Regions from separate parts of the Pseudomonas sp. HD57-3 genome, predicted to be linked through region 1. Evidence: predicted binding sites of a transcription regulator. Region 1 holds the regulator's gene; the other holds the start of a gene.

What was found. The regulator FliA, encoded in region 1, starts transcription of late flagellar genes. The targets are predictions, from matches to a motif close to CTAAAGTTTNNNNNNNNNNNGCCGNTAA.
Region 2: a site for FliA is predicted at 2,449-2,476, ahead of AC0R79_RS01710 (methyl-accepting chemotaxis protein). Genes of this name have one in related genera too.

Annotation. Positions count from the first base shown of each region.
Region 1 covers NZ_CM148568.1:2,005,822-2,011,343, reverse strand. The annotation lists gene AC0R79_RS09065 (chemotaxis protein CheA) at 1-2,063, opposite strand, end outside; gene AC0R79_RS09060 (protein phosphatase CheZ) at 2,103-2,891, opposite strand; gene AC0R79_RS09055 (chemotaxis response regulator CheY) at 2,910-3,281, opposite strand; gene fliA (RNA polymerase sigma factor FliA) at 3,449-4,189, opposite strand; gene fleN (flagellar synthesis regulator FleN) at 4,186-5,016, opposite strand; gene flhF (flagellar biosynthesis protein FlhF) at 5,130-5,522, opposite strand, start outside.
Region 2 covers NZ_CM148568.1:365,311-370,832, reverse strand. The annotation lists gene AC0R79_RS01715 (SRPBCC family protein) at 1-393, shown strand, start outside; gene AC0R79_RS01710 (methyl-accepting chemotaxis protein) at 453-2,333, opposite strand; gene AC0R79_RS01705 (sigma-70 family RNA polymerase sigma factor) at 2,645-3,145, shown strand; gene AC0R79_RS01700 (FecR domain-containing protein) at 3,145-4,146, shown strand; gene AC0R79_RS01695 (TonB-dependent siderophore receptor) at 4,234-5,522, shown strand, end outside.

The sequences.
Region 1 (5,522 bases):
TGGCCTTCGCGCTGCTCTTCGTGAGCGGCGGAGCTGACCAGCCAGCGCTTGAGGTAGAACAATGGCAGCGCCTTGTCCCGCACGATCACCACTTCCTGGCCGTCCACCACGTTGGTGGTCGACAGGTCGAGGTGGAAGATTTCGTTGACGTTCACCAGCGGGAACGCGAACGCCTGATTGCCGAGCATCACCATCAGGGTCGGCATGATCGCCAGCGTCAGCGGCACCTTGATGACGATCTTCGAGCCCTGGCCCTTGGTCGAGTAGATGTTGATCGAACCGTTGAGCTGGGAAATCTTGGTCTTCACCACGTCCATGCCGACACCGCGGCCGGACACGTCGGAGATCTCGGTCTTGGTCGAGAAACCCGGGGCGAAAATCAGGTTGTAGCACTCGGTGTCGCTCAGGCGATCGGCGGCATCCTTGTCCATCACACCGCGTTTTACGGCGATGGCGCGCAGGACGTTCGGGTCCATGCCTTTGCCGTCGTCGGAGATCGACAGCAGGATGTGGTCGCCTTCCTGCTCGGCCGCCAGGATCACCTTGCCGCCACGGGCCTTGCCCGAAGCTTCACGTTCTTCCGGCGACTCGATACCGTGGTCGACCGCGTTGCGCACCAAGTGGACCAGCGGGTCGGCCAGTGCCTCGACGAGGTTCTTGTCGAGGTCGGTCTCTTCGCCCACCAGTTCCAGGTTGATCTCTTTCTTGAGCTGACGTGCCAGGTCGCGAACCAGACGCGGGAAGCGGCCGAAGACTTTCTTGATCGGCTGCATCCGGGTCTTCATGACGGCGGTCTGCAAGTCGGCGGTGACCACGTCGAGGTTCGACACGGCCTTCTGCATCGACTCGTCGCCGCTGTTCAGGCCCAGGCGCACCAGACGGTTACGCACCAGCACCAGCTCGCCGACCATGTTCATGATTTCGTCGAGACGCGCGGTATCCACACGTACGGTGGTCTCGGCTTCGCTCGCCGGTTTTTCCGGTGGTGGAGTCGCCGGTGCACGGGCCGGAGCCGGTGCCGCAGCGGCAGCCGGTTTGGCCGGTTCGGCTTTCGGCTCAGGCGCTTTTGCAGCAGGTTTTGCCGCAGCGGCCGGGGCCTTCGCAGCAGGTGTTGCAACAGCCGAAGCATTGCCAGCAGTCACGACGGCACCGGTGGCGACGTCAGTGAACTTGCCTTTGCCATGCAGATCGTCGAGCAGCGATTCGAACTCGTGATCGCTGATCAGATCGCTACCGGCCGCAGCCGCTGCCGGAGCAGCCGTCGCAGGAACCGAAGCAATTGCCGATTCCAGTGCATCGACGGCAAAGTTGCCCTTGCCGTGCAACTGATCGAGCAAGGCTTCGAATTCGTCGTCGGTGATGTCCGAGCTGTCGCCCGCCGCCGGAGCAGCCGGTGCAGCAGCGGCCGGAGCCACAGCGTCGGCCGCGAACTGGCCTTTGCCATGCAACTGGTCGAGCAGCGACTCGAACTCCGCGTCGGTGATTTCATCGCTGGCCGCTTCGGTGGAAGCAGGTGCAGCGGCAGCCGCCGGGGCTTCGGCTTCGGCCTTGACGGCGTTCAGCGAGTCCAGCAACTGTTCAAATTCGTTATCGGTGATGTCACCCGAATCGCCTTCGACGACCAGTTCTTCGATCATCTCGGCAACAGGCGAAGCCGGGGCTTCATCCGCCGATTGCGGTTCGGCCAGACGCGCCAGGGCGGCCAGCAGTTCCGGGGTGGCGGCGGTGATCGGGCTGCGATCGCGGACTTCGCTGAACATGCTGTTCACCGCGTCCAGCGCTTCGAGCACCACGTCCATCAGTTCTGCATCGACGCGTCGTTCACCCTTGCGCAGGATGTCGAACACGTTTTCGGCGATGTGACAGCACTCCACCAGCTCGTTGAGCTGAAGGAAGCCGGCGCCCCCTTTTACAGTGTGGAAACCGCGAAAAATTGCGTTGAGCAGATCTGCGTCATCCGGGCGGCTTTCCAGCTCGACCAGTTGTTCGGACAGTTGCTCAAGAATCTCGCCGGCCTCAACCAGGAAATCCTGAAGGATCTCTTCATCGGCGCCGAAGCTCATTAATGGGGTGCTCCTACAGGTCTAAAAACCCAAAAAAACTCAAAATCCAAGGCTGGATAGCAAATCGTCCACATCGTCCTGACCGGACACAACGTCTTCTCGTTTATCGGCATGAATCTGCGGACCTTCACCCTGCGAGAGATGTTTTTGTGGATCTTTTTCAGCAAGCATCGCCGCACGGTCATGTTCGATGCCCGCAAAGCGGTCCACCTGGCTGGCCATGAGCACGAGCTTGAGCAGGTTGCTTTCGACTTCGGTGACCAATTGGGTCACGCGCTTGATCACCTGGCCTGTGAGGTCCTGGTAATCCTGGGCGAGCAGAATGTCGTTCAGATTGCTCGACACCGCGCGGTTGTCCGCGCTGCTGCGTGCCAGAAAACCGTCGACCCGGCGCGCCAGTTCACGGAACTCTTCAGCCCCGACCTCACGGCGCATGAAGCGGCTCCAATCGGCGCTCAAGGCCTGGGCTTCGTCAGCCAGGCCATTGACCACAGGGGTCGCGCTTTCCACCAGATCCATGGTGCGGTTGGCGGCAGCTTCGGTCAGTTTGACCACGTAGCCCAGGCGCTCGGTAGCGTCGGTGATTTGCGACACTTCCTCAGCCTGCGGCATGTGCGGATCGATCTGGAAATTGACGATCGCACTGTGCAGTTCACGCGTGAGCTTGCCCACTTCCTGGTACAGGCCACGGTCACGGGTCTGATTGAGCTCATGGATCAGTTGCACAGCGTCGCCGAACTTGCCTTTTTCAAGGCTCTCGACCAGTTCGACCGCGTGTTTTTTCAGGGTCGACTCAAAATCGCCCTGTGAAGATTCGTTATGCTCCATAGCTCCCCCGCGCGTTCATCAGCCGATGCGTTCGAAAATCTTCTCGATTTTTTCTTTCAACGCCTGGGCCGTGAAAGGTTTGACCACATAGCCGTTCACGCCGGCCTGGGCCGCTTCGATGATCTGCTCGCGCTTGGCTTCAGCGGTCACCATCAGCACTGGCAGGTGCTTGAGCTTTTCATCGGCACGGACGTGGCGCAGCAGGTCGATACCGGTCATGCCAGGCATGTTCCAGTCGGTCACCAGAAAGTCGATGCTGCCGCTGTTGAGCACCGGAATGGCAGTGGTGCCATCGTCGGCTTCAACGGTGTTGGTGAACCCGAGATCACGCAACAGGTTCTTGATGATCCGCCGCATCGTTGAGAAGTCATCAACGATGAGGATTTTCATGTCTTTGTTCAATTCGACCTCCAAGCAGTCTTAAACGCGCCCAGCACCTGGACGCGCCATTTCAATCAATCCGGCAAAACACTCGATGACTGTCTGGAGCACAACAGAGCAAGACCGGTGCCGTTCACCACCGCACCAGCCTCGTTCGCAGTGTCCCCACACTGCCTTCAGCGCGCTCGCCACTCCCCCAAACGCCCCCGCAAGCGGGCCGCGCACTGGCTGTGTAACTGGCTGACCCGCGATTCACTGACGCCAAGGACTTCACCGATCTCCTTGAGGTTCAGCTCTTCGTCGTAGTACAGCGCCAACACCAGTCGCTCACGCTCCGGCAAATTGGCAATCGCGTCCGCCAGCGCGGCCTGGAAACGTTCGTCTTCCAGATCGCGCGACGGCTCCAGATGAGCACTGGCGCCATCCTCGTGCAGCCCTTCGTGTTCGCCGTCCTGCAACAGGTCGTCGAAACTGAACAGCCGGCTGCCCAGGGTGTCGTTCAAAATCCCGTAGTAATCGTCGAGACTCAATTGGAGTTCGGCCGCAACTTCGTGATCTTTAGCGTCACGGCCGGTTTTAGCTTCAATCGAGCGAATCGCGTCGCTGACCATACGGGTATTGCGGTGAACCGAGCGTGGCGCCCAATCCCCCTTACGGACTTCATCGAGCATCGCACCGCGGATCCGGATGCCCGCGTACGTTTCAAAACTGGCGCCCTTGCTGGCGTCGTATTTGGTCGAGACTTCGAGCAGGCCGATCATCCCGGCCTGGATCAGGTCTTCAACCTGCACACTGGCCGGCAATCGCGCCAGCAAGTGGTAGGCGATGCGTTTGACCAGTGGCGCGTAACGCTCGATCAGCTCGTACTGCGCGTCACGCGCCGACTTTTTGTAAAGGTTCATACCGCTGGCGGTCATAGCACAGGTCCTGCCGTTTGCTGCACGAGGCGCTCGACGAAAAATTCGAGGTGGCCGCGCGGGTTGGCGGGCAGCGGCCAGGTGTCGACCTTCTGTGCGATCGCCTTGAACGCCAGTGCGCACTTGGAACGCGGGAAGGCTTCATAGACCGCACGCTGCTTCTGCACCGCCTTGCGCACGCTTTCGTCGTAGGGCACCGCGCCGACGTATTGTAGGGCGACGTCGAGGAAGCGATCCGTGACCTTGGTCAACTTGGCGAACAGATTGCGACCTTCTTGCGGGCTCTGGGCCATGTTGGCCAGGACGCGGAAGCGGTTCATGCCGTAATCGCGGTTGAGCAGTTTGATCAGCGCGTAGGCGTCGGTGATCGAGGTCGGCTCGTCGCAGACCACCAGCAACACTTCCTGGGCCGCGCGAACGAAACTGACTACCGAGTCACCAATACCCGCAGCGGTGTCGATCACCAGCACGTCGAGATTGTCGCCGATGTCGCTGAATGCCTGAATCAGGCCGGCATGCTGGGCCGGGCTCAGGTGAACCATGCTCTGGGTGCCGGAAGCGGCGGGCACGATGCGGATTCCGCCGGGGCCTTGCAACAGCACGTCGCGCAGCTCGCAGCGGCCTTCGATCACGTCGGCCAGGGTGCGTTTGGGTGTGAGGCCCAGCAGAACGTCGACGTTCGCCAGCCCCAGGTCGGCGTCCAGCAGCATGACCCGACGGCCAAGCTCTGCCAGCGCCAGGGACAAGTTCACTGACACATTAGTCTTGCCGACGCCACCTTTGCCGCCGGTCACCGCGATCACCTGTACGGGATGCATGCTGCCCATGTTATTTCTTTACCTTGTCTTGCATAGACGGAGGCCACATTACTGGCTGCGCGTTCACAACCGGAACAATGCATGGCAGACCATCGATGTAGGTACAAAAACGGTTCATTACCTCAGCCAACCTGCTTGGTCGGACTGTGGTAGATATCAGCGAACATGTCAGCCATGGCTTCTTCGCTGGGTTCTTCCTGCATTTGCACACTGACGGCGCGGCTGACCAGTTGATGACGGCGCGGCAGATGCAGATCATCCGGAATACGCGGCCCATCGGTCAGGTAGGCGACCGGTAGTTCGTGACTGATCGCCAGGCTCAGCACTTCGCCAAGGCTGGCCGTCTCATCCAGTTTAGTCAGGATGCACCCGGCCAGCCCGCAACGCTTGTAACTGTGATAAGCGGCGGTTAGAACCTGTTTCTGGCTGGTGGTTGCCAGCACCAGATAATTTTTCGACCGAATGCCACGACCGGCCAGACTTTCCAGCTGCATGCGCAGGGCAGGATCGCTGGC
Region 2 (5,522 bases), 1.6 Mb from region 1:
GTGGACGCCAAGCAAGTGTGGGCAGTAGTGGGCAAATTCGACGGCTTCGACCGTTTCATTCCCGCCCTGTCGCACATCGAAATGACCGGCGAGGGCGTGTCGTCGCTGCGCAAGAAGTTCTTCAAGGATGGCAACGTGGTGGTCGAGCAACTCAACTCCCGGGACGACCAGGCGCTGAGCATGACCTGGACCACGATCTACAACACCCTGGGCGTGGCCAATCTGTGGGCGGCGATGAATGTGGAGTCGCTGGGCGCAGGCAAGTCGCGGGCGACCTGGACGATCATTGCCGAGCCGGCCAGCGGCGGCCCCGAGGCGCTGCCGGGGTTCAAGGATTTCGTGCAGGGGTTTGCCGATGATGCGATGGGCAATGTGCTGAAGCTGTTTGTGTAAGGCATGAAAAAGCCCGCTGCGGATCACTCCGCAGCGGGCTGTTTTTTGACCGCAAGCGATCAGATCTTGAAGCTGTCGACCAGTTGCTTCAAACGGTTGGCCTGCTGCGACAACGCATCGCAATCCTTCAACGTTTCATTGAGGTTGGCCACGCTCTGCTGGTTCAGCAGGTTGATCTGGTTGACGTCGACGTTGAGGGTTTCCACCACCGCAGTCTGCTCTTCGGTAGCCGCTGCCACCGACTGGTTCATGCCGTCGATTTCGCCGATGCGCTGGGTCACGCTGACCAGACGCAGACCGGCCTGGTTCGCCACTTCAACGCTCTCTTCGCTCGACGCCTGACTGGCGTTCATGGTGGTCACCGCTTCACGGGAACCGACCTGCAGCGAGGTGATCATCTTGTGGATTTCTTCCGCCGATTCCTGGGTGCGGTGAGCGAGGTTACGTACCTCGTCCGCCACCACCGCAAAACCGCGACCGGCTTCACCGGCACGGGCCGCTTCGATGGCCGCGTTGAGCGCCAGCAGGTTGGTCTGCTGGGAGATGCCTTTGATCACATCGAGAATGTGGCCGATGTTGTCGGTGCTCGCATTCAGGGTTTCGATCTGGGTGCACGACAGGCTGATCTTCTGCGACAGCTCGGTCATGGCCTGAATCGTTTGCTCGACCACCTGACGACCGTCATCGGCCTGCTCGCTCGCGCCGCTGGCGTGTTGCGAAGCATCGGCCGCGTTACGGGCGATTTCCTGGGTGGCGGCACCCAGTTGATTGATCGCGGCAGCCACACTGTTGGTGCGTGCGCTTTGCTCGTCGGAGCCGATGATCGAGGCGTTGGACGATGCCATCACCCGTTGCGACAGGTCGTGTACGTGGCGAGTCGCGGAAGACACTTCGGAAATGGACGCGTGAATCCGCTCCACGAACTGGTTGAACGAACTGCCCAGCTCACCGAACTCGTCCTTGCTTTCCACTACCAGGCGGCGAGTCAGGTCACCTTCACCCTGGGCGATGTCCTGCATCGCGCGGCCCATGGTGATCAGCGGACGCATCAGGACGGTGATCAGCAGGCTCAGGAAGACTGCAATCGCGCCCACCGCGACGAACATCGCAATCACTGCCGAGGTACGGAACTGGCTGAGTGCGGCGTAGGCCTTGTCGCGGTCGATCGACAGACCGATGTACCACTCGGCATTCGGCAGACCCGCGACCGGGGTGAACGACAGGATGCGTTCCTGGCCGTTGAGCACTACGTTCTGGTTGCCCTTCTCGATGCGCACACCGGCGTTCGGGTAAATGTCCTTGAGGTTCTTCATCACCTGATCTTTGTCCGGGCTGACGATCACCTGACCGTCACCGCTGACCAGGAACGCGTGGCCCAGGCCACCGAAGTCCACCGAGTTGATGATATTCACCAGGGTTTCCAGGCTCAGGTCACCGCCCACGACGCCGAGCAGCTCGCCGTTCTTTTTCACCGGCATGGCGATGGTCACCACCAGACCGCCGACGGCGGCCATGTATGGCGGGGTCAGCATGGTCTGGTCAGCGGCCACGGCTTGCTTGTACCAAGGGCGCTGACGCGGGTCGTAGCCGTCCGGCATCTTCGCGTCAGGACGCTGGGTGAACACGCCGTTGGCCTGGCCGACGTAGGTGAACTGGAAGTTCGAGGTGAAGGCCGGTTGATCGACCAGGCCCGGGAAGTCGGCGTTCTTGCCTTGATGGGCGACGTTCTGCGCGAGGTTTTCCAGCACCAGAATCCGCCCGCTCATCCAGTTCTGCACACTGCTGGCGGTCAGGTCGCCGGCCTGCTGGACGGAGGACTGGAGGTTCTGGCGAATGGTGTTTCGCTGCAGATAGTCGTTGTACAAAGTGAACAGCGCGAACGCCAGGACCACGACGCCCGAGGCGGCCAACAGGATTTTATGGCTGAACTTGAGATTCATTTCATGGGACTTCTTATGCCAAAAGTGGGGATGCGTTCCGGATGCAACATTCCATGTACAGCGCAGGCAGCGTTCTGATGGCTGCTCTACTTTGGTGCACGCATGTCTCACCAGTCTGTCGGCACGCTTCGGAGAAAACTTAGGGCTTTGCAGGAAATGGACGGCATTTCTGCCAGATTCCCGCCGAACGGCGTGCCAGAGCGCTCGCCTGTCATTTTTTGATGACTGTTTTGCAGCGCCGGTTGCAAATTCTGTAACCCTTGATGACAATGCGACTAATTATCATTTGTGACGTTCGGGCTGTCGCGTTCATGTCCTCACCTGAGTTTGCAGTACAGGCGCTTTACAGTAGTCATCACGGCTGGCTCAACGGCTGGTTGCGCGCGCGGCTGGGCAATGCCGCCGATGCGGCGGATCTGGCTCAGGACACCTTCGTGCGCCTGTTGCAACGCACCGAGCGTCTGGAGCTCAAGGCACCTCGCGCATTCTTGCGCACGGTTGCTCGGGGTTTGGTGATCGATCATTGGCGTCGTGAAGAAATTGAACGCGCCTGTCTGGAAACCATCGCCCATTTGCCCGAAGCCGAAACCCCGAGTGCCGAATCCCGCGCATTGGTGATCGAACTGCTCGAAAGCATTGCCCGCATGCTTGAAGGCTTGAAGCCGAAAGTCCGTCAGGCGTTTCTGCTGGCGCAGTGCGAAGGTTTGACCCACAAGCAGATCGCCGAGCAGATGGGCCTGTCCCTGCGCTCGGTAGAACGCTACGTCGCCGATGCCCTATTTCACTGCTACGTGCTGCGGTACGAAAACTGATGCCGGTGGATAACCTCTCGCTTGGCCGACGCGCCGAGCCACCGCAACAGGTCGTCCGCCAGGCCATTCACTGGCTCCTGCGCCTGCGCAACAACCATGGCAACCCGCGCCTGAATCGCCAGTGCGAACAATGGCGCGCCGAACACCATGATCACGAACTGGCCTGGCAACGGGTGCAGTCTCTGCAAGCCGAACTGACCCACAATCTGCGCGCCGTGCCCGGTGCGCAGGTGGCGTTCAACACGCTGGAAAACAGTGCCCAGGGGTTGGGTCGACGTCAGGCGTTGAAGCTGTTGTCCGGCGCGCTGCTGATGGGCTCGGCGGGATGGTTGGCCAAAGACACTTCCGCCTGGCAACAGTGGAGCGCCGACTACGCCACCGCCACCGGCGAGCGCCGTGGTTTCCAGTTGCCGGACGGCACGCGGATCGAACTCAACACCGCCAGCAGCGTGGATCTCGATTACACCGCGCAACAACGGCTGATCAAGCTGACCCGTGGCGAAATCATCGTCACCTGTGGCGGTGCCGATGAAGGTGCGTCGTTTGACCGACCACTGCGGGTTCAGAGTCGTCATGGCAGTTACGAGCCGTTCAAGGCGCGATTCATTCTGCGCCAGGAAGATGGATGCACGCGCCTGAGCGTCACCAGTGGCCGGGTCGCGATTCACTCCGCCGGCAACTCGACAGAGGCCATCGCCGGTCAGAGCTATCTGATCGATCACCATCAAGTTCGCCCGGCGCCACCGTTGGACATGGACGCCGGTGCCTGGGTCGACGGGCTGATCGTGACCCGCAACATGCGGCTGGGCGACTTCCTCAGCGAAGTCGGCCGGTATCGACAGGGCTTTCTGAAATGTGCGTCGGACATTGCGGATTTGCGCCTGTCCGGCGTGTTCCGTCTTGAGGACACCGACAAGCTGCTGGCGATCCTGCCGCAGACCCTGCCGGTGCAATTGCGCTACCGCACCCGATGGTGGGTGACGCTGGAGTCTGTGGCCTGAAATTATTTTGGCGGGTTTTCGTGGCAAGTCCGGCTTAGTCAGTAAGCACTTCAACTCAGCCTTCGCGACTGCCTACGGAAACCTACAATGACTGCGCGCGTTACGTGTAAGAACCCTCTGAATTTCTCTGCCGAATCGGGCCTGTTGCGTCACGCCGTTCGGGCGGCGCTGTTCTCTACTGCACTGGGCGTTGGCGTGTTGCCGAGCCTGAGCATGGCGGCCAATGCCAGCGAGGTCAGCAGCCACCGCTACAACATCGCCGCCGGACCGCTGGGCGATGCGCTCAACCAGTTCGCGCGCCAGGCGGGCATCACGTTGTCGATGACGCCGCAGCAAACCCAGGGCCGGCAGTCACCGGGTGTACAGGGTGAGTATTCGACCGATCAGGCGCTGAGTCATCTGCTCGGCGGTTCGGGTCTGGAGGCGGTCAGCCAGGACGGCAGCAGCTATGTGTTGCGCTCGGTCGCGGAAACCGAAGCACTGGCTCTGCCAACCACGGACATCAAAGGCTTCGCCCTCGGCAACGCGCTGGGCAGCATGGACGGCTACAACGCGACGCACAGCCAGATCGCCACCAAGACCAGTACCGCGCTGCTGGAAACTTCGCAAAGCGTGTCCGTGGTTACCCGTGAGCAAATGGACGACCAGGGCTCGCAAACCGTGTCCCAGGCCATGCGTTACACCCCCGGCGTGCTGACCAATCCTTACGGCGCCACGCACCGTTACGACTACGTGGCAATGCGCGGCTTCAACGATGGCTCGGTGGACAACATCTACCTCGACGGCCTCAAGTCGATGGGCGACAGCGGCACCTACAGCACGATGCAGGTCGATCCGTATTTCCTCGAGCGTGTCGATATTCTGAAGGGCCCGTCGTCGGTGCTCTACGGCCGCAGCTCGCCGGGCGGTCTGGTGGCGCTGACCAGCAAGAAGCCGCTGTACGAGGCCTATCACCAGGTTCAGGCCACGGTCGGTACTCAGGGCCAGCGCGGTGTCGGTTTTGACTTCAGCGGACCGGTCGATGACGACAAGCGTATCGCCTATCGTCTGATCGGTTTGACGGATCAGTCCGACACGCAATTCGACCACAACAAGGAAAAACGCTTCGCTCTCGCGCCAACTGTCAGCATCGATTTCAACGAAAATACTTCGCTGACCCTGCAGGCGTATCTGCAGCATGACCCGGATGGCGGCTACCACGGTGGCGTGCCGGCCGACGGCACGATTCATCAGCGCAACGGCAATCGCATCTCGCCGCATTTCTTCGAAGGCGAGCCGGGCATCGATGGTTACTCCCGTGATCAGCAGTCGTTCGGTTACCAGTTCGAACACCGCTTCAACGACGTCTTCACCGCGCGGCAGAACTTCCGCTACCT